Regions from separate parts of the Leclercia adecarboxylata genome, predicted to be linked through region 2. Evidence: predicted binding sites of a transcription regulator. Region 2 holds the regulator's gene; the other holds the start of a gene.
What was found. Region 2 encodes Fur, which represses iron uptake genes when iron is present. Its sites were predicted from a motif close to ATAATAATGAGAACNACTATCAA; they were not measured.
Positions count from the first base shown of each region.

Region 1: the regulator Fur is predicted to act here: its motif matches at 2,475-2,497, upstream of FHN83_RS04525 (Nramp family divalent metal transporter).

Region 1 is NZ_CP040889.1:582,097-594,219, forward strand. Features, by position in the region: gene mgrA (L-glyceraldehyde 3-phosphate reductase) at 1-693, shown strand, start outside; gene FHN83_RS04520 (DUF2502 domain-containing protein) at 820-1,164, shown strand; gene FHN83_RS04525 (Nramp family divalent metal transporter) at 1,194-2,435, opposite strand; gene FHN83_RS04530 (NupC/NupG family nucleoside CNT transporter) at 2,780-3,967, shown strand; gene FHN83_RS04535 (EAL domain-containing protein) at 4,021-6,204, opposite strand; tRNA gene FHN83_RS04540 (tRNA-Ala) at 6,407-6,482, opposite strand; tRNA gene FHN83_RS04545 (tRNA-Ala) at 6,524-6,599, opposite strand; gene FHN83_RS04550 (YfeC-like transcriptional regulator) at 6,820-7,179, shown strand; gene FHN83_RS04555 (YfeC-like transcriptional regulator) at 7,181-7,567, shown strand; gene gltX (glutamate--tRNA ligase) at 7,609-9,024, opposite strand; tRNA gene FHN83_RS04565 (tRNA-Val) at 9,282-9,357, shown strand; tRNA gene FHN83_RS04570 (tRNA-Val) at 9,402-9,477, shown strand; tRNA gene FHN83_RS04575 (tRNA-Val) at 9,526-9,601, shown strand; tRNA gene FHN83_RS04580 (tRNA-Lys) at 9,606-9,681, shown strand; gene FHN83_RS04585 (FlxA-like family protein) at 9,802-10,146, shown strand; gene FHN83_RS04590 (LysR family transcriptional regulator) at 10,196-11,080, opposite strand; gene FHN83_RS04595 (XapX domain-containing protein) at 11,126-11,293, opposite strand; gene FHN83_RS04600 (nucleoside permease) at 11,351-12,123, opposite strand, start outside.
Region 2 is NZ_CP040889.1:3,435,017-3,447,139, reverse strand. Features, by position in the region: gene kdpC (potassium-transporting ATPase subunit KdpC) at 1-177, shown strand, start outside; gene kdpD (two-component system sensor histidine kinase KdpD) at 178-2,853, shown strand; gene kdpE (two-component system response regulator KdpE) at 2,850-3,527, shown strand; gene pgm (phosphoglucomutase (alpha-D-glucose-1,6-bisphosphate-dependent)) at 3,627-5,267, opposite strand; gene seqA (replication initiation negative regulator SeqA) at 5,292-5,834, opposite strand; gene ybfF (esterase) at 6,018-6,791, shown strand; gene ybfE (LexA regulated protein) at 6,920-7,207, shown strand; gene fldA (flavodoxin FldA) at 7,363-7,893, shown strand; gene fur (ferric iron uptake transcriptional regulator) at 8,185-8,631, shown strand; gene chiQ (ChiQ/YbfN family lipoprotein) at 8,776-9,105, opposite strand; gene chiP (chitoporin ChiP) at 9,152-10,558, opposite strand; gene glnS (glutamine--tRNA ligase) at 10,992-12,123, opposite strand, start outside.

The DNA.
Region 1 (12,123 bases), 2.3 Mb from region 2:
TGGGACGGCCCCTACGGCGACTGGGGTTCGCGTAAGTATCTGATCGCCAGCCTCGATCAGAGCCTGAAACGGATGGGGCTGGAGTATGTCGACATCTTCTATCACCACCGTCCTGATCCGGAAACGCCGTTACAGGAGACGATGAAAGCGCTCGACCATATCGTACGTCAGGGCAAGGCGCTGTACGTCGGGCTGTCCAACTATCCGGCAGAACTGGCGCGTCAGGCCGCTGAAATCCTCGATGACCTGGGCACCCCCTGCCTTATCCACCAGCCGAAATACTCCATGTTTGAACGCGCGCCGGAGGCGGGTTTGCTGGACGTGCTTAAGGATAAAGGGGTGGGCTGCATTGCCTTTTCTCCGCTTGCGGGCGGCCAGCTAACCGACCGTTATCTGAACGGCATTCCGGCAGATTCCCGCGCCGCCAGCACCAGTCGCTTCCTGAACCCGGACCAGATAACCGACGAGAAGCTGGCGAAAGTGCGTCAGCTCAACGCCCTGGCCGAACGCCGGAACCAGAAGCTGTCGCAAATGGCGCTGGCGTGGGTGCTCCATCAGGAGGCCGTCACCTCGGTCTTAATCGGTGCCAGCAAAACGGCGCAAATTGACGATGCGGTGGGAATGCTGGCGAAACGCCATTTCACGCCTGAGGAACTTCAGGAAATAGAATTGATTCTGAACAGCACAAATTAAACGCGCTTTTAGCAAAAAGTGCTACGCCTTCTGAATTAGGAGTTAAAGCGATTATCCGGGCCTTTACCGCCCCTTAAAATTGCGTTAACAAGCCGATTACGGCTCCGATCGTGAAGGAGAATAACCATGTTCAGGTCCCTGATTCTGGCAGCAGTATTAATGGCTTCAGCCCCGCTGGTCGCTAATGCTGGCGAAATCACCCTGTTGCCATCCATAAAATTACAAATTGGCGATCGTGATAATTATGGTAACTACTGGGACGGCGGCGGCTGGCGTGACCGCGACTACTGGCGTCGTCATTATGAATGGCGTGATAATCGCTGGCACAGACATGATAACGGCTACCACCGTGGCTGGGATAAACGTAACGCCTACGAGCGCGGCTATCGCGCAGGCTGGAGCGATCGTGATGACCATCGCGGCCCTAAAGGTCACGGGCGTGGTCATGGCGGACACGGCCATCGTCACTAATATAAAAAAGGCGCCTTACGGCGCCTTTTTTACAATCCTAATGCAGTCCCGATAAGCAACCACAGATTCAGGGCCACCACCAGCACCACTATTGCCCACCCGGTCCGTTTCACCGTCACACTGTTCACCAGATCGCCCATCAACTTTTTGTCGCTGGTAAAGACCAGCAGCGGCACCAGCGCCAGAGCAATACCGAAGCTCAACAGCACCTGGCTCATCACCAGAATGCGCGTCGGATCCAGCCCCATCAGGATCACAATAAACGACGGCAGCATGGTGATGGAGCGGCGCACCCACAGAGGAATGTGGAAGCGCACAAAGCCCTGCATCACCACCTGCCCCGCCAGCGTGCCCACAACGGTAGAAGAGAGACCCGCCGCCACCAGACTCAGACCAAAAATAGTGGCCGCCGCATGGCTGAGTAGCGGTTCCAGCGTCAGGTAGGCCTGGTCGAGATCGGCAATACCGGTATGGCCGTTGAAATGGAACGCCGCTGCGGCGGTAGCCATCATCGCCAGATTGACAAACCCGGCGATGGTCATGGCGATCGCCACGTCCCATTTTGTCGCAGAGTAGCGCTCATGCCGCGAGCCTCCGTGCAGGTTCTGGGTCAGCGACGAGTGCAGATAAATGACGTGCGGCATAATAGTCGCACCCAGCACCCCGGCCGCAAGGAACACCGCTTCCGTGGTGGGCAGGCTCGGGATCGCCATCCCTTTCGCTAACTGTGCAAAGTCAGGCCGGGAGAAGATCAGCTCCACGATATAGGCCGCCGCCACGAACAGCAGCAGGCCGCCAATCACTTTCTCCAGCGGCTTTTGCCCGCGTCGTTGCAGCATCAGAATAAGGAAAGTGGCAATACCGGTTAATACCGCCCCCTGCAACAGCGACACGCCGAGGATCAGCTTAAAGCCGATGGCCGCCCCGATAAACTCCGCGAGGTCGGTCGCCATGGCAATAATTTCAGCCTGCACCCAGTAAAACCAGACCAACGGACGCGGATAGTGGTCGCGGATCTGCTCCGCGAGGTTTTTCCCGGTAGCGATACCCAGTTTTGCCGACAGCACCTGGATCATCATCGCCATCAGGTTGGCCCAGACCACCACCCACAGCAGTTTGTAGCCAAAGCTGGCCCCGGCCTGGATGTTGGTCGCAAAGTTACCGGGATCGATATAGCCAATGGCGGCAATAAACGCAGGTCCCATTAATGCGAACCGCATTTTGCGTGCTGCTCTGCCACTGCTACTCTCATCAACGCGACTATTGCTCATTTTTGCCTCAGAAATATAGCCTTTGCTATGTTTAATGCTATCAAAATGCGAATGATTATCAAGTTCATTTAAAAGGGTTATAGTGATTGCACCGATAGCGAAGAACGATAAGCAGGCTGAGTCGTGGATAAGTTGACGGCGAAAATGCACGCAACCTTTGTGAAGCGTAGCACACAAACTTAACTTTTAATTCATTTACACAACATAACGAAAATGTATCGTATGTCACTATTTTTGAGACTCGTCACAGGACTCAACGATAGTGTGGCTTTGATCTCGTTTTCTTTACGCTTGTTTCATAGAATGTGCAGCGAAATTAAACCTGCCTCATATTTGGAGCAAATATGGACCGCGTCCTACATTTTGTCCTGGCACTTGTTGTCGTTGCCGTGCTTGCGTTGCTGGTCAGCAGCGATCGCAAAAAGATCCGCATTCGCTATGTTGTTCAGTTACTCGTTATTGAAGTATTGCTCGCCTGGTTCTTCCTGAACTCAGACGTGGGGCTGGGCTTCGTAAAAGGCTTCTCCGAGATGTTCGAAAAACTCCTCGGATTCGCTAATGAAGGGACCAACTTCGTGTTCGGTAAGATGAACGACGAAGGTCTGGCGTTCTTCTTCCTGAAAGTGCTGTGCCCAATTGTCTTTATCTCTGCCCTGATCGGTATCCTGCAGCACATTCGCATTCTGCCGATTGTGATCCGCGCTATCGGTACCGTGCTGTCTAAAGTGAACGGCATGGGCAAACTGGAGTCTTTCAACGCCGTAAGTTCCCTGATCCTCGGTCAGTCTGAGAACTTCATCGCCTATAAAGATATCCTCGGCAAAATGTCCCGCAACCGCATGTACACCATGGCGGCCACGGCAATGTCTACCGTTTCCATGTCTATCGTGGGCGCGTATATGACCATGCTGGAGCCAAAATACGTGGTTGCTGCGCTGGTTCTGAACATGTTCAGCACCTTTATCGTTCTGTCACTGATCAACCCGTACCGCGTGGATGAGAGTGAAGAGAACCTGCAGATGGCTAACCTGCACGAAGGCCAGAGCTTCTTTGAAATGCTGGGTGAATACATCCTGGCAGGCTTCAAGGTTGCGGTTATCGTTGCGGCGATGCTGATCGGCTTTATCGCGCTGATCTCCGCGCTGAACGCCCTGTTTGCTGCCGTGCTGGGTATCTCCTTCCAGGGCATTCTGGGTTACATCTTCTACCCGGTAGCCTGGGTGATGGGTGTGCCGGCAAGCGAAGCGCTGCAGGTGGGCAGTATTATGGCAACCAAACTGGTTTCTAACGAATTCGTCGCAATGATGGATCTGCAGAAAATCGCCGGTTCCCTCTCCCCGCGCGCCGAAGGCATTCTGTCCGTCTTCCTGGTCTCTTTCGCTAACTTCTCTTCCATCGGCATCATCGCCGGTGCGATTAAAGGTCTGAACGAAGAGCAGGGTAACGTGGTTTCCCGCTTCGGCCTGAAACTGGTTTACGGTTCTACGCTGGTCAGCGTCCTGTCTGCGTCTATCGCCGCACTGGTACTGTAATCAGCATAAAAAAACCGGGGATGATAAGTCCCCGGTTTTTTTTCGCCTGTCATTTAGTGAAGCGGTTGCGGTTTGCCGACCAGGTATCCCTGCAGATAATCCACCCCCGAGGCGAGCAACTTCTCGCGCTGCTCCTCCGTTTCAACAAATTCCGCCACCACGCACAGGGAGCGGGTCTTCGCCAGATTGCAGATGGATTTCACAATCATCGCATCCATGCTGTCGCTGCAGATATCCTTCACGAAGCAGCCATCAATTTTAATGACGTCCGCCTCCAGGCGCTTGAGCCGCTCGTAGTTGGCGTAGCCGGTACCGAAATCGTCGATGGCGATTTTAAAGCCGTACTGACGCAGCTGCTGAATGTTGGCGATACTGACTTCCGAGTTGGAGAACGCCTGCTCTTCGGTCACCTCGATAATCACCGACTGCGGCCTCACCCCGTAACGTTCAAACAGAGTAATGATCTCTGCCGCCACCTCTTTCTGCATCAGCGTCAAGGGCATCAGATTCACGGAAAAACGCGCGCAGCAATCGTCTGAGGGATGCTCCTGCAGCCAGGCCAACAATGATTCAACCACGCCGATATCGAAGCGGCGGCTCAGGTTAAACTGCGCTACCAGCGGCAAGAACTTATCAGGCGTTAAGAGCTCACCCTCACTTTCCAGGCGGGAAAGGATTTCGTGGTAACCCAAGCCATCGGCTCGCTGAATGGGTTGCGCGTACAGGCGTAATCCCCCCTCATCCAGCGCCCGCTTGATGCGACTCAGCATCAGCACGCGCTCAGTCGTCTGGCCTGAAACCGTTTCAAGGCTGTTATTCAGGGACAGAACCTGGTTCGCCGAGCAGGCTTTTTCCGCCAGCCAACTTAACTGGCCCAGCGTGTGGTACAGGCTTTCTCCGCCGTTAGACTCCACGCCGCCCCAGGCGCCGCCAAATTCAATATCCAGACCGATATTGTTCCAGTAAATTTTGCGGCTGTTCATGTAATCAATGATGTGCTGCAAGCGCGCCCCGGTTTCCGGCCCGCTGAGCACCACCACCAGCTCATTACCCGGGATCTGGAAAACCTGCTCATTGGCCATCAGCAGCGGCTGGAGCTGGCGAATGATGGCCCGTTTGCACTGCACGCGCATCATCAGGCCATAGTGACGGCTCAGGAACTCCAGATTATCCATCCGTAAACAGCACAGGGTGACCTCTCTGTTGTCACTCAGGAAGCACTCCAGCGCGCGCAGGTTACGCAGTCCCGTCAGGGGATCGATCAACGCCCTTTCCTGCCAGCCACGTTTAAGCCATTCGCTGCGCTGAAAAATACGAGACATATAAACCAGACAGATAGCGAAGGAGATCAGCACCGACAGCACGAACGCCAGTGAGTAGCCGTTTTGCACGCCCTGTAAAAAATTGCTGTTGTAGGTCAGCAGCAGCAGTGTGCTTAACGCCCAGCCCAGCGTAATGAAGGGATAGCGGAATCGACTCACGCCTAAGGTGAACAGAATAAATATCACCGGGACCAGGTAGCCCGCAATAATATCGGAAGTAAAAGGCAAACAGAGCAGAAGCAAGAAAGCGGCAAGCAACAGAAGTAATACGGATGTAAATATTTGGTTGCGAATTGAAAATGAATTATTAATGTTCTTCCGCCAGAAGGCGCGCGCATAATTCGGATTAATAATCATTCTTAAAGGATAATAGAACAGCATTGTGAAAATCAGAACGGCGCAAATCAGGCTCTGGACATCCACGACATGATATATGACGGAGCCTCTGTCCGAGAAATTAGCAAGGGTAACAGGGAAGTCACAAAAATAACCGGCAAGAAACATTGAGAGTTTTATTGCCAGGGGTAAGGCAAATCCTAACCAGAAAATGCGCGCCCCAAGAAAGCGGCTGGGTATCTGATAGCGCCAGCGCGAACCAAGCTGCCAGCGCAGGATCCCGCAGACCAGCAGCGTGCTAAACACCTGACAGAACAGCAAAATAACATCCTGCTCCGGCGATAATTGAAGGTTCCACTGGTTAATTATGGCGAAACTAATAACGATCGGAATAATTGCCTGGCGACCAAATAATAATATTATCGCCAGCATGACGCTCAGCGGCATCCATGCCAGATAAACCTCAAAACCATCGATAACAGATTTCGGTGAAATAAGACGGGAGAAAGGGACGAAGACGAGGCATAACGCCAGGGCGAGCGTGAAGCTCTTTAAGTTAATATTAATTTTAGTATTCATTAATTTTGTTAAACTATTTACCTGGCGATATTAATTTCACATAAATACTATTTCCTTTAAAAAGGCAATTCAAGTTCAAGGCCGGGAAATAGCATTTCCTGACTAAGAATTTACCTAAACAAGATTTATTTACAGGAAAAAGAGATAAACGGTTTATTGCAGGCATAAAAAAACCCCCGCCATTCGGCGAGGGTTTAAATTTTGGTGGAGCTAAGCGGGATCGAACCGCTGACCTCTTGCATGCCATGCAAGCGCTCTCCCAGCTGAGCTATAGCCCCACAGTTTTCTTTACGCACCAGACTCTGTTGGGTTCAGAGTTTGGTGGAGCTAAGCGGGATCGAACCGCTGACCTCTTGCATGCCATGCAAGCGCTCTCCCAGCTGAGCTATAGCCCCATCGCGTAAAGCGTGTCGTGTTGACGGGCGGCATAATATGAATTCCATTGCTGAGTGTCAACGGCAAAATCTCACACTGTGGTTCAACCGCTGAAAATTCATGCAAATGAATCACATTGCGAGGGTGCTCGCAGCCATGAGTTAATCTTGTCACGTTTTCCAGTAAAACGGTGTTATAAAATGAGCCACTAATTACCCACACTCTTACTCAGGAAATTGCATGATCAAGGAACGAATGACGCCGGAAGAGCTGGCCCGGCTCACAGGCTACAGCCGACAGACCATCAATAAATGGGTGCGCAAAGAGGGTTGGTCCACATCACCGAAACCCGGTGTTCAGGGCGGTAAAGCGCGCCTGGTGCATGTGAATGAGAAAGTTCGGGAGTTTATTCGCAACGCACGCAGAGCCCCGGATGTGGTGCCCTCACCTGACGTTTATGCAGATAACTCGCTACAGGCCCTGCTGATCACGCTGGCTAACGAAATGACACCCACGGAACAGAAACAACTGACCTCTTTATTACTCCGGGAAGGGATCACCGGATTGTTGCAACGCTTAGGGATCCGCGAGCAAAAATAATATGAAAAAATTACGTAGCAAAATGACCACCGAAGAGCTGTCGGATACGCTGGGGGTCGCCAGGCAAACCGTTAACCGCTGGGTACGCAAGAATAACTGGAAAACGGAAGGCATTAATGGCGTTAAAGGCGGTAAAGCGCGTCTCATTCATATTGATGCGCAGGTGCGCGAGCACATCATGAACATCCCCGCCATTCGTAAACGACAGGCTAACTATCAGCTTGCTGAAACCGCGGCCAGCTATGAGCCCGTTGCCGTGCTGCGTCAGATTATCGATGCGCTGGAAAATATGACTCCGCCAGAACAGGAGCGGCTTGCCGTTTTACTGGCGCGGGAAGGAATACAGGGTTTTCTGGTGCGGCTGAATATTCATCAGCCAGAGGAATAAAAAACGGCAGGGAAACCTGCCGTTTTGTTTTTGCTTTCTGATTACTGCTGGCTTTCGCGCTCAGCAATAAAATCGAGCGCTCTGTTGATACGCGCCACGCTGCGGGTTTTACCAATCGCGTGTACGGTAACGTCCAGCGCCGGGGACTGACCGGCACCGGTAACAGCGACACGCAGCGGCATGCCTACTTTACCCATCCCGACTTCCAGCTCATCTGCTGTCGCCTGAATGGCATTATGGACATTCTCAGCGCTCCAGTCGGTAATAGCAGCCAGTTTATCGCGAACCACTTCCAGCGGCTGACGCGCAACCGGGCGCAGGTGCTTCTTCGCGGCGTCGGCGTCAAACTCATCGTATTCTTCATAGAAGTAACGGCAGTTTTCCGCGATCTCTTTCAGGGTTTTACAGCGCTCGCCCAGCAGTTTGATCAGATCGGCCAGCTGTGGACCGTTGCGGGTATCGATGTTCGCCTGCTCAATATGCCACTGCAGCTGGGTCGCAACGTACTCTGGCGGCAGAGTATTGATGTAGTGATGGTTCAGCCACAGCAGTTTATCGGTATTGAACGCACTCGCAGACTTACCTACCGCGCTCAGGGTAAAGAGCTTGATCATCTCTTCACGGCTGAAGATCTCCTGATCGCCATGGGACCAGCCCAGACGCACCAGATAGTTCAGCAGCGCTTCCGGCAGGTAGCCGTCATCGCGATACTGCATCACGCTGACCGCGCCGTGGCGTTTGGAGAGCTTTTTACCGTCGTCACCGTTGATCATTGAAACGTGCGCATAAACCGGTACAGGTGCATTCAGCGCTTTAAGGATGTTGATCTGGCGTGGGGTGTTGTTGATGTGGTCTTCGCCACGCACCACGTGGGTGATCGCCATATCCCAGTCATCAACCACAACACAGAAGTTATAGGTTGGTGAGCCGTCGGTACGGCGGATAATCAGATCGTCCAGCTCCTGGTTGCTGAATTCGATCGGGCCGCGGATCTGATCGTCAAAAATGACCGAGCCTTCCTGCGGGTTAGCGAAACGCACTACGCAGGGTTCGTCCGCCGCGTGGTGTGAATGATCGTGACGGCAGCGGCCGTCGTAGCGCGGCTTTTCGTTATTCGCCATCTGCTCTTCGCGCAGCGCTTCCAGACGCTCTTTCGAGCAGTAGCACTTATAGGCAGTGCCCGCTTCCAGCATGTCATCAATAACGGCGTTGTAGCGATCAAAACGTTTGGTCTGGAAATAAGGGCCTTCGTCCCACTCCAGATTAAGCCAGTTCATACCATCCATAATGGCTTCGATTGCTTCCGGCGTGGAGCGTTCGAGATCGGTATCTTCGATACGCAGCACAAACTCACCGCCCTGGTTGCGAGCAAACAGCCAGGAATAGAGAGCAGTACGCGCACCGCCGACGTGCAGGTAGCCTGTCGGGCTTGGCGCGAAGCGAGTTTTGATTTTCATGAAGTGGCCTTACAGTGATAAAGATGCCGACAACCGGCATATCCTGGAAACTAAAGTGGGCAATATTCTATCACTCCAGCCTGATTCCTCAATCTTGTTGCTGTCAGATCGTTCTTTGTAGCCGTTTTTGTTTAGAAATCATGCATCACAGGTGTTTTTGCGATCGTTTTGTTTAATTTTACGACGAACGAACAAAATCTTTAGAAAAGGCGTTGACTCATTTTCAACTCTCCCTATAATGCGACTCCACACAGCGGGGGTGATTAGCTCAGCTGGGAGAGCACCTCCCTTACAAGGAGGGGGTCGGCGGTTCGAACCCGTCATCACCCACCAACTACTTTATGTAGTCTCCGCCGTGTAGCAAGAAATTGAGAAGTGGGTGATTAGCTCAGCTGGGAGAGCACCTCCCTTACAAGGAGGGGGTCGGCGGTTCGATCCCGTCATCACCCACCACTTTCTCGCCAGCTGGATTTCTTGCAGTAGTAAATGAAGTACCGAAGTGGGTGATTAGCTCAGCTGGGAGAGCACCTCCCTTACAAGGAGGGGGTCGGCGGTTCGATCCCGTCATCACCCACCACTTCGGGTCGTTAGCTCAGTTGGTAGAGCAGTTGACTTTTAATCAATTGGTCGCAGGTTCGAATCCTGCACGACCCACCAATGTAAAAAAGCGCCCTAAAGGCGCTTTTTTGCTATCTGCAATCCCTACCAGTTCAGGTAGATATTCTCAAGTCCTTCAATTTTCTGCCGATACCTCTTCTTTAGGCAGAGGAAATCAGCATGACAACTATTCAGGCATCCACACCCTCAATACAAACAAAAAGCAGCGGCAGCAGCAGTGGCTCCGCCGGTAGCGACATTGCATCGCAAATTAGCCGCCTCACCTCACAAATTACTAAACTGACCAAACAGCTGAAAGACGTGGCTAACGGCAGCGGCACCGCGGAAGAGAAACAAACCCAGCAGGACCTGCTGCAGGCGCAGATCAGAATGCTGCAGGCGCAGCTGGAGCAGCTGCAGCGTCGTCAGGCGGAAGAAGCCCAGCAGAAGCAGGACAAACAGCAAGGTAAGGTGGAAGGCGTTAACTCCCCTTCCGCTGAGCATCAGATTGATATTTACGTCTGACGCAGCTTAAAACTGTGCAGGCCAGATGCAGCGCCTGCACAATTTCTGTTTACGCTGTCAGCGCCGCGATCAGTTTTGCCATCGCCCCCGTCAACTGCTGCTCTTCGTAGACGATATACAGATCCGCCGGAATACGCTCCTCAAGCGGACGGAACACCACGCCGGGCCAGTTCATCTGCGCATAGCTGTCCGCGATAAGCGTAATTCCCAGACCCATGCTGATCATAGCGAGTACGGTTTGTGGCTCCATCACTTCACGCACCACCCTGGGCGAGAAGCCAACGCTCTGACAAACCCGCTGCAGGAAGGCCCAGTCGGTATGCATGGCGGGCATGGTAACAAAACATTCATACCGTAACGCCTCAAGCGGCACGACGTCACGGGCGGTCAGAGCATGATCCTCCGGCATCGCTACCAGAAATGACGACTCGTGCAGGCGTACACGGGTAAATCCCGCCATCGGCTCCGTCGCCATTCGCCAGATGCCCGCATCCAGCTCGCGTCTTTCCAGCAGCGCCATCTGCTTTGCAGGCATTTTTTCCCGGAAAATCAGCTCGATGTCAGGATGCGTTTTCAGAAACTGGTGCATAACAGGGCGCATCTTTCCCCACATCGCCGTGCCCACCACGCCAAGCTCAATTCGCCCTGCTTCACCCCGCCCAATCTGCTCTACCCGCGCCAGAATCTGGTTCGCACTGGAGAGCAAGCGACGTGACTCTTCCATCAGGATTTTACCGGCATGGGTTAATGCCACACTGCGGGAGTGACGAAGAAACAACAGCGTACCGAGCTGCTGTTCCAGCTCTTTGATATGCATACTTAAGGGGGGTTGGGACATGTTAAGACGGGCCGCAGCCCGTCCAAAATGAAGTTCTTCTGCCACGGCGAGAAAGTAACGCAGCAGCTTTAGATCGATGCGGGTTGTTCGTTCCATCACCCCTGCGCTCCTTACAGAAAAGAGAGTAACGGAACGAATTTATCATACCGCCTGGCGAAAAATGAATTGAACCGCAATGTAGCCAAGATACATAAATACGATGGAAAGTACGCCGGGTAACACATTGGGTGCCGGAATAGGTAACCGGCATAAGGTGAATAACGCCCCGATACCGAAACCAATGCCCGATGAGAAAAGAATGTCTTTCATACACTGTCCCTGCTGATTAAATGGACTGGCGAGCATCCCCTCGCCAGTAAAAATGCCCTAGTGGGTCAAAGACTGAGCCGCTAACGCTTCAGGCTTATGCTGATATTTGAAGCACACCGCAAAGATCGCTGCCAGCGCCAGGGTATAGGCCGCAAACAGCAACCAGATGGTTTGCCAGTCTTTAACGCCCTCCACCGAGAAGTAATCCACCGCCATCCCGCTCAGAATGGAGCCGACCCAGGCGCCGACGCCATTCACCATGGTCATAAACAGCCCTTGCGCGCTGGCGCGAATGGTGGAGCTCACCTCCTGTTCGACGAATACCGAGCCCGAAATATTGAAGAAATCGAACGCGCAGCCATACACAATCATCGACATCAGCAGCAGAACCACGCCTGTTGGAGACGGATCGCCAAAGGCAAAGAAACCAAAGCGTAAGGTCCAGGCTAGCATGCTCATCAGCATCACGGTTTTGATGCCATAACGCTTCAGGAAGAACGGGATGGTCAGGATGAAGCCCACCTCTGCCATCTGCGAAACGGAGAGCAAAATGGAGGGATACTTAACGACAAAGCTCTCAGCAAACGCCGGGTCACGGGCAAAATCGTGGAGAAACGGATTGCCAAAGACGTTAGTGATTTGCAGCACCGCGCCAAGCATCATCGCGAACAGAAAGAAGATGGCCATCCGCGGATTTTTAAACAGCACGAAGGCATCCAGACCGAGCTTGCTGATAAGCGTGGTTGCCGCGCTCTTTTCAGCAATCGGGATCTTCGGTAGCGTCAGCGCGTAGGACGACAGCAGCAATGAGGCACCCGCGGCGATAAACA
Region 2 (12,123 bases):
CCGCAGGCCGTTGCCTGGCAGATCCCGCGCGTCGCGCAGGCGCGTCAGCTCAGCAGCGAACAGCTCAGCCAGCTGGTTGCCGCGCATACGCAAAAGCCGTTGTTCAGCGCCATGGGCAATCCGGTGGTGAATATCGTTGAATTAAATCTGGCGCTGGACGCGCTAAGGAAAGAGTAAATGATCGACGAGCCTCAGCGCCCGGACCCGGACAAACTGCTGGAGCAGGCCGCCACGCCCCATCGCGGCAAGCTGAAAATCTTCTTCGGCGCCTGCGCGGGCGTCGGGAAGACCTTCGCCATGCTGAGCGAAGCCCAGCGTCTGCGCGCCCAGGGGCTCGATATTCTGATCGGCGTGGCGGAAACTCACGGACGTCAGGAGACCGCCGCCCTGCTGGCCGGGCTGGCCACCCAGCCGCCCCGGCGCATCCATCATCGTGGGCGTCTGGTGACGGAATTCGATCTCGATGCCGCCCTCGCCCGCCGCCCGGCGCTGATCCTGATGGACGAACTGGCGCACACCAATGCCCCCGGCTCGCGCCATCCCAAACGCTGGCAGGATGTCGAGGAGCTACTGGAGGCGGGCATTGATGTTTTCACCACCGTGAACGTCCAGCATCTGGAGAGCCTCAACGACGTGGTCAGCGGCGTCACCGGCATTCAGGTGCGGGAGACCGTCCCGGACCCGTTTTTCGATGGGGCGGACGAAGTGGTGCTGGTGGATCTGCCTCCGGACGATCTGCGCCAGCGCCTGCATGAGGGCAAGGTCTACATCGCCGGGCAGGCCGAGCGGGCAATTGAGCACTTCTTCCGTAAAGGTAATTTGATCGCCCTGCGCGAGCTGGCGCTGCGCCGCGCCGCCGACCGGGTGGACGACCAGATGCGGGCCTGGCGCGACCGTCAGGGCGAGGAGAAAGTCTGGCATACCCGGGATGCGATTTTGCTCTGCATTGGTCACGGCAGCGGTAATGAAAAGCTGGTGCGCACCGCCGCGCGTCTGGCGGCTAAATTTGGCAGCGTCTGGCACGCCGTCTACGTCGAGACGCCGCAGCTGCACCGTCTGCCGGAGAACCAGCGCCGCGCCATTCTTGCGGCCCTGCGCCTGGCCCAGGAGCTGGGCGCAGAAACCGCCACCCTGGCCGAGCAGGCGGAAGAGAAAGCCATTCTGCGCTACGCCCGGGAGCACAACCTCGGCAAGATTGTCATCGGCAGGCGCGCCCGCCGCCGCAGGTTCAGCCATCAGAGCTTTGCCGACAGGCTGGCGCAGCGGGCTCCCGACCTCGATCTCTTGATCGTCGCCCTGGACGACAAACCGGCCCCCCTGCCCGCCAGAGCCCCGGATAACCGGACGTTCAGCGACAAATGGCGGATCCAGCTGCGCGGCTGCATGGTGGCGGTGCTGCTCTGCGCCCTGATCACCTTTGTTGCCAGCCAGTGGCTACCCGGCTTCGATGCCGCCAACCTTGTGATGATCTACCTGCTGGGGGTAGTGCTTGTGGCGCTGTTTTACGGCCGCTGGCCCTCGGTGCTGGCGACGGTCATCAACGTCATCAGCTTCGATCTCTTTTTCATCGCCCCTCGCGGCACCCTGGCAGTGTCGGATGTCCAGTACGTCCTCACCTTCGCCGTGATGCTGGCGGTGGGTCTGCTTATCGGTAACCTGACGGCAGGAGTGCGCTATCAGGCGCGGATCGCCCGCTATCGCGAGCAGCGCACCCGCCATCTGTATGAGATGTCGAAAGCGCTGGCGGTGGGCCGCACGCCGCAGGATATCGTCCAGACCAGCCAGCAGTTTATTCACTCCACCTTCAACGCCCGCAGCCTGATCCTGCTCCCGGATGCGGAAGGCAAGCTGGGCCCGCTGACCCCGGCCTCGGGGATGACTCCGTGGGATGAGGCCATTGCCCTCTGGAGCTTCGATAAAGGCCAGCCTGCGGGTGCGGGCACCGACACCCTGCCGGGCGTGCCCTGGCAGATCCTGCCGTTACAGAGCCAGGGGGTGGTGGTTGTGGAACCATCCAACCTGCGCCAGCTGATGATCCCCGAGCAGCAGCGGCTACTGGAGACCTTTACCCTGCTGGTGGCAAGCGCCCTGGAGCGGCTGGCGCTCACCGCCAGCGAAGAGCAGGCGCGGTTAGCCAGCGAGCGTGAGAGCATTCGCAACTCGCTGCTGGCGGCCCTCTCCCACGATCTGCGTACGCCCCTGACGGTGCTGTTCGGCCAGTCGGAGATCCTGACCCTCGACCTGGCGGCTGAAGGCTCCCGCCACGCCATGCAGGCCAGCGAGATCCGCCAGCACGTGCTCAACACCACCCGGCTGGTGAATAACCTGCTGGATATGGCGCGGATCCAGTCCGGCGGCTTTAATCTCAAAAAAGAGTGGCTGACGCTGGAAGAGGTAATTGGCAGCGCCTTAAAAATGCTGGAGCCGGGGCTCGGGGGGCGGTATATCGCGCTGGAGATGTCGGCCCCGCTGGCGCTGATCCACGTTGACGGACCGCTGTTCGAGCGGGTGCTGATCAACCTGCTGGAGAACGCCGCTAAATACGCGGGTAGCAAAGCGCAAATTGGCATCCAGGCCAGCGTCACGCCCGATACGTTACAGCTGGAGGTATGGGATAGCGGTCCGGGCATTCCGGCGGGCCAGGAACAGGCTATCTTTGATAAGTTCGCCCGGGGTAATAAGGAGTCTGCCATTCCCGGCGTGGGGCTGGGGCTGGCGATTTGCCAGGCGATTGTTGAGGTACACGGCGGCACCATCACGGCCCATAACCGCCTCGAAGGCGGGGCGGTATTTTGTGTTACACTGCCGCTCGATGCGCCACCCGAACTGAATGAATTTCCAGAGGATCTGTGATTAACGTCCTGATTGTTGAAGATGAACTCGCCATCAGCCGTTTTCTGCGCGCCGCGCTGGAAGGCGAAGGGTTGCGCGTTCATGACGCCGGGACGCTACAGCGGGGCCTGATTGAAGCCGCCACCCGCAAGCCGGACCTGGTGATCCTCGACTTAGGTCTGCCGGACGGCGACGGCCTCGATTTTATCCGCGAAGTGCGCCAGTGGAGCCAGATGCCGATCATCGTGCTCTCTGCGCGACTGGAAGAGACCGACAAAATTGCCGCCCTCGATGCCGGTGCCGACGACTATCTCAGCAAGCCGTTTGGCATTGGCGAACTTCAGGCGCGACTGCGCGTTGCCCTGCGCCGCCACGCAACCACCGCCCCCGTCGACCCGGTGTATACCTTTTCCGATATCCGCGTCGATCTGGCGGCACGGCGTATTCAGCAGGGGAACGCGGAAATCCACCTGACGCCCATCGAATTTCGCCTGCTGGCGGTTCTGCTCAACAATCACGGCAAAGTCCTTACCCAACGTCAGCTGTTAAGCCAGGTCTGGGGACCGAATGCGGTGGAGCATAGTCACTACCTGCGCATATATATGGGGCATCTTCGTCAGAAACTCGAAGTGGATCCCGCGCGCCCCCGCCATTTATTAACTGAAACCGGTATCGGTTATCGGTTTATGCTTTGAGCACAAAAAAGCCCGGTGGCGCTAACGCTTACCGGGCCTACAAAATTGCTGAAATTGTAGGCCGGGCAAACGCAGTGCCGCCCGGCGCACAGACCGCACTTACGCGTTCTTCAGTACTTCGCTGACAATCTCTACCGCTTCTTTCTCAATCTGCTGGCGGTGTTCCGCGCCGAGGAAGCTTTCACAGTAGATCTTGTACGCATCTTCCGTACCGGATGGACGCGCCGCGAACCAGCCGTTTTCGGTCATCACCTTCAGGCCGCCAATCGACGCGCCGTTACCCGGTGCTGCGGTCAGACGCGCGGTGATCGGGTCACCCGCCAGGGTACTGGCGCTGACCATTTCTGGTGACAGTTTAGACAGCGCCGCTTTCTGGGCGGAGGTGGCAGAGGCCTGCAGACGGTTGTAGCTCGGGGCACCGAAACGGGCTGCGAGCTCATCGTAGTGCTCCTGCGGGTTCTTACCGGTAACGGCGGTGATCTCCGCTGCCAGCAGGCACATGATGATGCCGTCTTTATCGGTGGACCACGGCGTGCCGTTGAAGCGCAGGAAGGATGCGCCCGCGCTCTCTTCGCCGCCAAAGCCGAAGCTGCCGTCGAACAGACCGTCAACAAACCATTTGAAGCCAACCGGTACTTCCACCAGCTTACGGCCCAGGTCGTTAACCACGCGGTCGATCATTGCGGAGGAGACCAGGGTCTTGCCTACGGCAACCTCTGCGCCCCACTGTGGACGATGCTGGAACAGATAGTTGATCGCCACGGCCAAATAGTGGTTTGGATTCATCAGGCCCGCAGGGGTGACGATGCCGTGACGGTCGTAGTCCGGGTCGTTAGCAAACGCGAGGTCGAACTTGTCGCGCAGCGCCAGCAGACCGGCCATTGCGCACTCGGAGGAGCAGTCCATACGGATTGCGCCGTCTTTATCCAGGTGCATAAAGCGGAAGGTCTGATCGACATGATCGTTAACGATGGTCAGATCCAGCTTGTAGTGCTCCGCAATACGTTTCCAGTATTCGATACCGGAACCGCCGAGCGGGTCGACGCCAAGTTTGAGACCGGCTTTCTGGATCGCCGCCATATCGACGATATCCGCCAGCCCTTCAACGAACGGCTGCACCAGATCCTGCTCTTTCACATGGCCGGAGGCCATCGCTTCGTCCAGGGAGATACGCTTCACGCCTTTCAGGCCGTCGGCCAGCAGGGCATTGGCACGATCTTCCACCACTTTGGTGACGTTGGTGTCAGCCGGGCCGCCATTGGGTGGGTTGTATTTGATACCGCCATCTTCCGGCGGGTTGTGGGACGGCGTAATCACAATGCCGTCAGCCTGCGCCCCACCCTTCTGGTTATGCACCAGAATGGCATTAGAGACGGCAGGGGTCGGCGTATAGCCGTTGTTTTCCTGAATCACGACGTCCACGCCGTTAGCGGCCAGCACTTCCAGCACGGAAATAAAAGCAGGCTCTGACAGGGCGTGCGTATCTTTACCCACGTAGCACGGACCGGTGACGCCATTTTTAGCGCGCTCTTCCGCGATGGCCTGAGCAATGGCCAGAATATGCGGCTCGTTAAAGCTGTGGCGAACCGCACTGCCGCGGTGGCCGGATGTACCAAACTTAACTGCGTGTTCTGCGTTACCCACTTCCGGCTTCAGCACGTAGTACTGCGCGGTAAGCTGGGCGACGTTAATCAAATCGCTCTGTTGTGCAGGTTGACCCGCACGATTGTGATTTGCCATTGCCTGGTCCTTCTGATGCAAGGGTTAGATAGTACCGCAAACCTTATCAATCAATTCCACCGGGAACTGCATCGACTGCATGATGTGTTCGATCATGCTGCGCTTACGTCCGGTATTGGTATTGGTGATCACCCAGTACGGTGTACCAGGCAGGTGCTTGGGTTTAGTTTGATTGCCATTCTGTAACAGCGTCTGCTCGTCACCCGCGAAATAGACGCGGGTACGGCCATGCAGGGATTCCGTCGCATCGGCAAACGCGTTGTTATCCAGTGAATAGAGTGTAGTCAGCACCAGCATAAAGCGGTTAACTGCTTTCTTCTGCTCAGCGTATTCGTCAGAAAGCAGCAATTCGCGCATCGCACGCACTTTGTCTTTGACAGGCGACAGCGGCTTTTCCTGCGCTACGGCAACAGGCTGGCGCGTCTCTTTGATGGCCGGAGCGGCAGGCTGAGAGGCGGCGGCAATTTTCAGCATGCGCCGTAAAATGTCGGACGCGCTCTCACCGATATGCCGCGTCTGGCTGGCAATATACTGATAAAGCTCGTCATCAACTTCGATTGTTTTCATCTTAATCCAGTGCGATATCTTATCTGAATACAAGTCGTTGGGAGTATAAGTTCAAAACCCAACAGCGGATAGCGTCAAGCCAGAATGGCGGCAAAAGTCAGAATTAACTGTTTCCTTGCAGCCGGGCGGCAGAATGGTCAACATGATACCCTAACCTGACATACGTAAAAAAAGAACTTTGCCATGAAATTGAATACCCGAGCGCAATCTGCACAATCGCCGCACAATAATTCTCCCATCGTCCTGGTTCATGGCCTGTTTGGTAGCCTGGATAACCTTGGCGTGCTGGCACGGGATCTGGTGACCGACCACGCGCTGCTGCAGGTGGATATGCGCAACCACGGTCTGTCGCCGCGCTCGCCGCAGATGACCTACGCTGACATGGCGCAGGATCTGCTGGATACGCTGGATGAACACCATATCGAAAAAGCGATCCTGATTGGCCATTCGATGGGCGGCAAAGCGGTGATGGCGCTGACGGCTCTTGCGCCAGAGCGTATCGCCGGCCTGGTGGTGATCGACGTAGCGCCGGTAGATTATGACGTGCGCCGCCACGATGAGATCTTCGCCGCCATTAATGCCGTGACGGACGCGGGCGTCAGCACCCGCCAGCAGGCTGCCGCGCTGATGCGTGAGCATCTGGACGAAGAAGGCGTGGTGCAGTTCCTGCTGAAATCCTTTGTGGACGGCGAGTGGCGCTTCAACGTGCCGGTGCTGTGGGATCAGTATGACCATATCGTCGGCTGGGAGTCGGTTCCGGCGTGGCCGCACCCGACCCTCTTTATTACCGGCGGCAACTCGCCCTATGTAACCGAAGCGTATCGTGATGCGCTGCTGGCGCAATTCCCCCTGGCGCGTGCGCATGTGATTGCCGGGGCCGGGCACTGGGTTCATGCCGAAAAACCGGACGCGGTGCTGCGCGCCATCCGTCGGTACCTCGCTGACATCAATAATTGATTAAAAAGAGAGCGACTGGTCGCCCGTGGGCCTCCAGTCGTTGGCGTGCCGTTTTCGGTGATGTATGATGGCGCGCTTATCGCCCGGGCATTAGCAGGGTGTCTTGTTTCCCCCGAAGTCTCAAAATCATGGCCAAAGAACACACGGACCGCACGACAATAGATCTGTTCGCGAATGAGCGTCGCCCGGGACGACCGAAAACCAATCCGCTTTCGCGTGATGAACAGCTGCGCATCAACAAGCGCAATCAGCTTAAACGCGATAAAAGCCGCGGGCTTAAACGCGTCGAGCTGAAACTGAATGCTGACGCCGTCGATGCGCTGAACGAGCTGGCGAATGCCCGTGAGATCAGCCGCAGTGAGCTTATTGAAGAGATGCTGATTTCACAGCTTGAGAAATGGCACGGTAAAGCTTAAGTCAGAAAACTCCCCTTCTTGTTGCTTTCATGTAGCACAGAGTGCAGTCCTGGGTGATAGCAGTTTCCGCAGGCTTCTCTGTTCTGCTATGATTGCCCTTATCCGTGGCTAAATTGCGCCACCATACCATTAAGTTTCAAGAGGTTATTTTACTCATGGCAATCATCGGCATTTTTTTCGGCAGCGACACGGGTAACACCGAAAATATCGCAAAAAACATTCAAAAACAGCTAGGTAAAGACGTTGCCGATGTGCATGACATTGCGAAAAGCAGCAAAGAAGATATCGAAGGTTACGATATCCTGCTGCTGGGCATCCCGACCTGGTACTACGGCGAAGCGCAGTGCGACTGGGACGACTTCTTCCCGTCTCTGGAAGAGATCGATTTCAACGGCAAACTGGTTGCCCTGTTCGGCTGTGGCGATCAGGAAGACTACGCGGAGTACTTCTGCGATGCGCTGGGCACTATTCGCGACATCATTGAACCGCGCGGCGCCGTCATCGTCGGCCACTGGCCAACGGCCGGTTACCACTTCGAAGCGTCCAAAGGTCTGGCCGATGATAACAACTTCGTCGGTCTCGCCATTGATGAAGACCGCCAGCCGGAACTGACCGCTGAGCGTGTAGATAAATGGGTTAAGCAGGTCCGCGAAGAGTTGCACCTCGACGATATTCTTAATGCCTGATGAAGCTGCGGCGCAATGATTAAGTTGCGCCGCATTGATAGGTATAAGCAATCAAAATAATTGCTACAAATTTTTAACTTTTGCTGTCATACCTGTACAATGATCCAGGTTCAAACGGGTCACCCTGTAACAAGTTTGTTGGCGGTACCACGTTTTTATAAGCATACTTTACTTGAGACTTGCAGTTTTCATTACGTCATGGCAGTTCTATAATGAGACGCATTATCCCAGGTGCATTTTCTGTCACTTCTTCTTTAGAAGTGAATCGTTTAGCAACAGGACAGATTCCGCATGACTGACAACAACACCGCATTAAAGAAGGCCGGACTGAAAGTCACGCTTCCACGGTTAAAAATCCTGGAAGTGCTTCAGGGTCCGGATAACCATCATGTCAGTGCGGAAGACTTATACAAACGTCTGATCGACATGGGCGAAGAGATTGGTCTGGCTACCGTTTACCGTGTACTGAACCAGTTCGACGATGCAGGCATCGTTACGCGTCATAATTTCGAAGGCGGTAAATCCGTATTCGAACTGACGCAGCAGCATCACCACGATCACCTGATTTGCCTTGACTGCGGCAAAGTGATCGAATTCAGCGACGACTCTATCGAATCCCGTCAGCGTGAAATTGCCGCACGTCATGGCATTCGTCTGACCAACCACAGTCTGTACCTGTATGGCCACTGCGCCGAAGGTGACTGCCGCGAAGATGACCACGCGCACGACGCGAAATAATTCATCCGCACACGCTGAGCCAACCTGAAGGTTGGCTTTTTTTTGCCTGTAATAACGTAAAAAAGCCCGGCGGCGCTACGCTTACCGGGCCTGTGAATGTGCAGGCTCAGGTAAACGCAGCGCCACCGGGCGTGGCAAACAGCTTTACTTACCGTTGTTGCTACGGATCTCCTGCCAGATCTTATCGCAGTTTTTGGTGACGTCCTGATTGTTACCCGTTTTACGCGCCATGATACAGGCCTGGTAATCGGCCACTCTCACGGTCTCCTGGGTCGCAAACTGTTCGTGCGCCTTATCCTCGCGCAGCACGTTCAGCACGCTCTGGCAGGCTTCAATTTTTTCTGGCGAGCCTTCAGCAGTATTGATACAGGCACTGTAGGCCTCTTTAAGACGGGTGTCTTCTTTCTGGGTCTGCGGTTGTGCGCAGGCGGTCAGTCCTGATGCCAGCAGCGCGACCAGTACGATTTTTTTCAGCATAGCGGTCTCCGGTCGGCGGGGTTATCCCCCGCCGGGTTAGTCATCAGAAGATGGTGAACGGTGCGATAACCATAAACTTCACGTCACGCTCGTCCTGGAAGATGTTGCCGTAACCGCCGCCGTAGCTTGGGATGTCGGAGTGGTTGTCATACTGCGTGAAGTGCAGTTTGAACATGGTCCCTTTCGCGCGACCGTCCTGCAGGGTGTAAATCGCATCCAGGCTGTAGGCAGACTCTTTGATCTTGTTAGAGGCAATATCTTCACGCTGGCCCGCGCTGTTGATCAGCCAGTCGGCTGGTTTTGCATCCCATGCGTAGACATAAGAGGCACCGACGCTCCAGCCTGCCAGGTTCCAGTTGCTCAGGTCGTACATCGCGCCAAAGAAGACCGCTTTTTCGTCGTTGGCGTTGAAGTCGGAGCGGTTATCCCACCACACGTCCAGACGACCGTTGGAGGATGCATAGGTTGGGGTCATACGCTGCAGGAAGTAGCCCTGCTGGCCTTCCGCTTTCACATAAGTCCCTTCCAGGCGTAAATCGACCTGACCGACTTTGTAACCCAGGGTCAGCGCCTGCAGCCATGCCGTGCCGTCGTAAATATCATTTACGGTGCCGCTGTCGGCTTTATCACGCGTGCCGTAGAACTGATAGCTGGTAGAGAGCGGGCCGCCCACGATATCGAATTTGTAGCTGGCTTTGGCAAAGTACTGATCGATGAAGCCTTCAGCCTGACCAAAAGCGGCTTCCAGAATCAGGTTATTTTTGAAGTCGTACTTCGCGCCAAAGGAGTGGAGATAATCGACGCGGGTCTTTCTGTCATTCTGATAGAACTTGTCCATCTCGAGGTGCCATGGGGCTTTATACTCGTTGGTCCACATGTACGAGAAGCTCAGCGCCCCGCTGTCACCGTAGTCAAAGTTCGCCCCGGCTTCCGCGCCCTGGTAAGTACCCGGCATAAAGCTCCAGTGCGGTGCTAACAGGGTCTGGCCGGTTGGCTGCAGCCAGCCGCCGCGCGCCCACACCGGACCATATTTGAATTTTGCAGCCGCTTTGTACAGGCTGATCCCGCTCTTATCGCCGGACCAGTCTTCTTTGTAAGCTTTGTTGCTGGAGGAGAATGCAATTTCGTTCGGGTGGCCGCTGTCACCATTTTCTGCCATTTCGATGGCGGTGAAGGCCGCTAAATCAAGACCGAACATGTCGGCAGCATAGCCGGACTGGAAATCAAGGTTGGCGTTCCAGGTGGAGTGAGCCAGGTTAGTTTTGTATTTATCTGCCTCGACATCTTTACGGTCACGTTCACGCTGCCAGTAATAGACACCGCCCGTGAGGGTTGAATCATCAATAAAACCTTCGGCCTGGGCTTTCGGAGAAACCATCCAGCCTGACATTGCTGTAACACCGGCAATAGCCAGCGCAAGCGCACTACGTTTGCCACTAAACGTACGCATAATTAATCCTCTTTGACGTATTTAAAGCGCCTTAAACGGCGAAAAACAAAAAGTTAAAAGTGGAGGCAACCGGAAATACCCGCTTACATCTCCTGCCTTTAGACTATTTTTCGCGACGCGAATTATCAATGCTTTTCCGCGATCAAAAGTCAGGATTATGACAAAGCGCACATATTTGATTGCCATTTGTAACAAAGCGAATGGAGGAGAATTTTTAATTAAAATAATGTTCGGAATGAGCGATTTATTTTTAACATGCAGGATTTAAGCAGCTTATCCGGAAGCTATTACGTGGAATTTGCGCAAAGGAAGAGAAAGAGAATAGTTTTAATAAATGGAATTAATTCGCATCGCGAACATTTATATGATTAAGAGCTTGATCGTGATGCAAAAAAAACGCCGCGGTGCGCGGCGTTTTTCAAACAATAATCAGTTATTCACCGACTTTCGCCCAGGTATCACGCAAACCGACGGTACGGTTAAATACCAGTTTGTCCGCGGTGGCGTAGCGGCTGTCGAGGCAGAAGTAACCTTCACGCTCAAACTGGTACGCATTACCGGCAACGGCCTCTTTCAGGGATGGCTCAGCAAAGCCCTGTTTGATCACAAGCGAATCCTGGTTAATCACTTCCAGGAAGTCTTCTGCCGCACCCGGGTTTGGCACGCTGAACAGACGATCGTACAGACGGATTTCAACCGGCAGCGCATGTGCTGCGCTCACCCAGTGGATCACGCCCTTCACCTTGCGACCATCAGCCGGATCCTTGCTCAGGGTCTCGGCATCGTAGGTGCAGAAGATAGTAGTGATATTGCCTTCTGCGTCTTTCTCAACACGCTCGGCTTTAATCACGTAGGCATTACGCAGGCGCACTTCTTTGCCCATCACCAGACGCTTGTACTGCTTGTTCGCTTCTTCGCGGAAGTCGGCGCGATCGATCCAGATCTCAGCGCTGAACGGCACGTCACGGCTGCCCATCTCCGGCTTGCTCGGATGGTTAGGCATAGTCACCAGCTCGCTTTCGCCCTGCGGGTAGTTTTCGATAACCAGTTTCACCGGATCGATAACGGCCATTGCGCGCGGCGCGTTTTCATTCAGATCTTCGCGGATACAGGACTCCAGCGACGCCATCTCGATGGTGTTGTCCTGCTTGGTCACGCCGATGCGTTTGCAGAACTCACGGATTGAGGCAGCGGTATAGCCACGACGACGCAGACCGGAGATGGTCGGCATACGCGGGTCATCCCAGCCTTCAACGTGCTTGTCGGTGACCAGCAGGTTCAGCTTACGCTTGGACATCACGGTGTATTCCAGATTCAGACGAGAGAACTCGTACTGACGTGGATGTACCGGAATGGAGATGTTATCCAGCACCCAGTCGTAGAGACGACGGTTGTCCTGGAACTCCAGCGTACATAAGGAGTGAGTAATGCCTTCCAGCGCATCGCTGATGCAGTGGGTGAAGTCGTACATCGGGTAGATGCACCACTTGCTGCCGGTCTGATGGTGATCGGCGAACTTAATGCGGTACAACACCGGGTCGCGCATAACGATAAACGGCGACGCC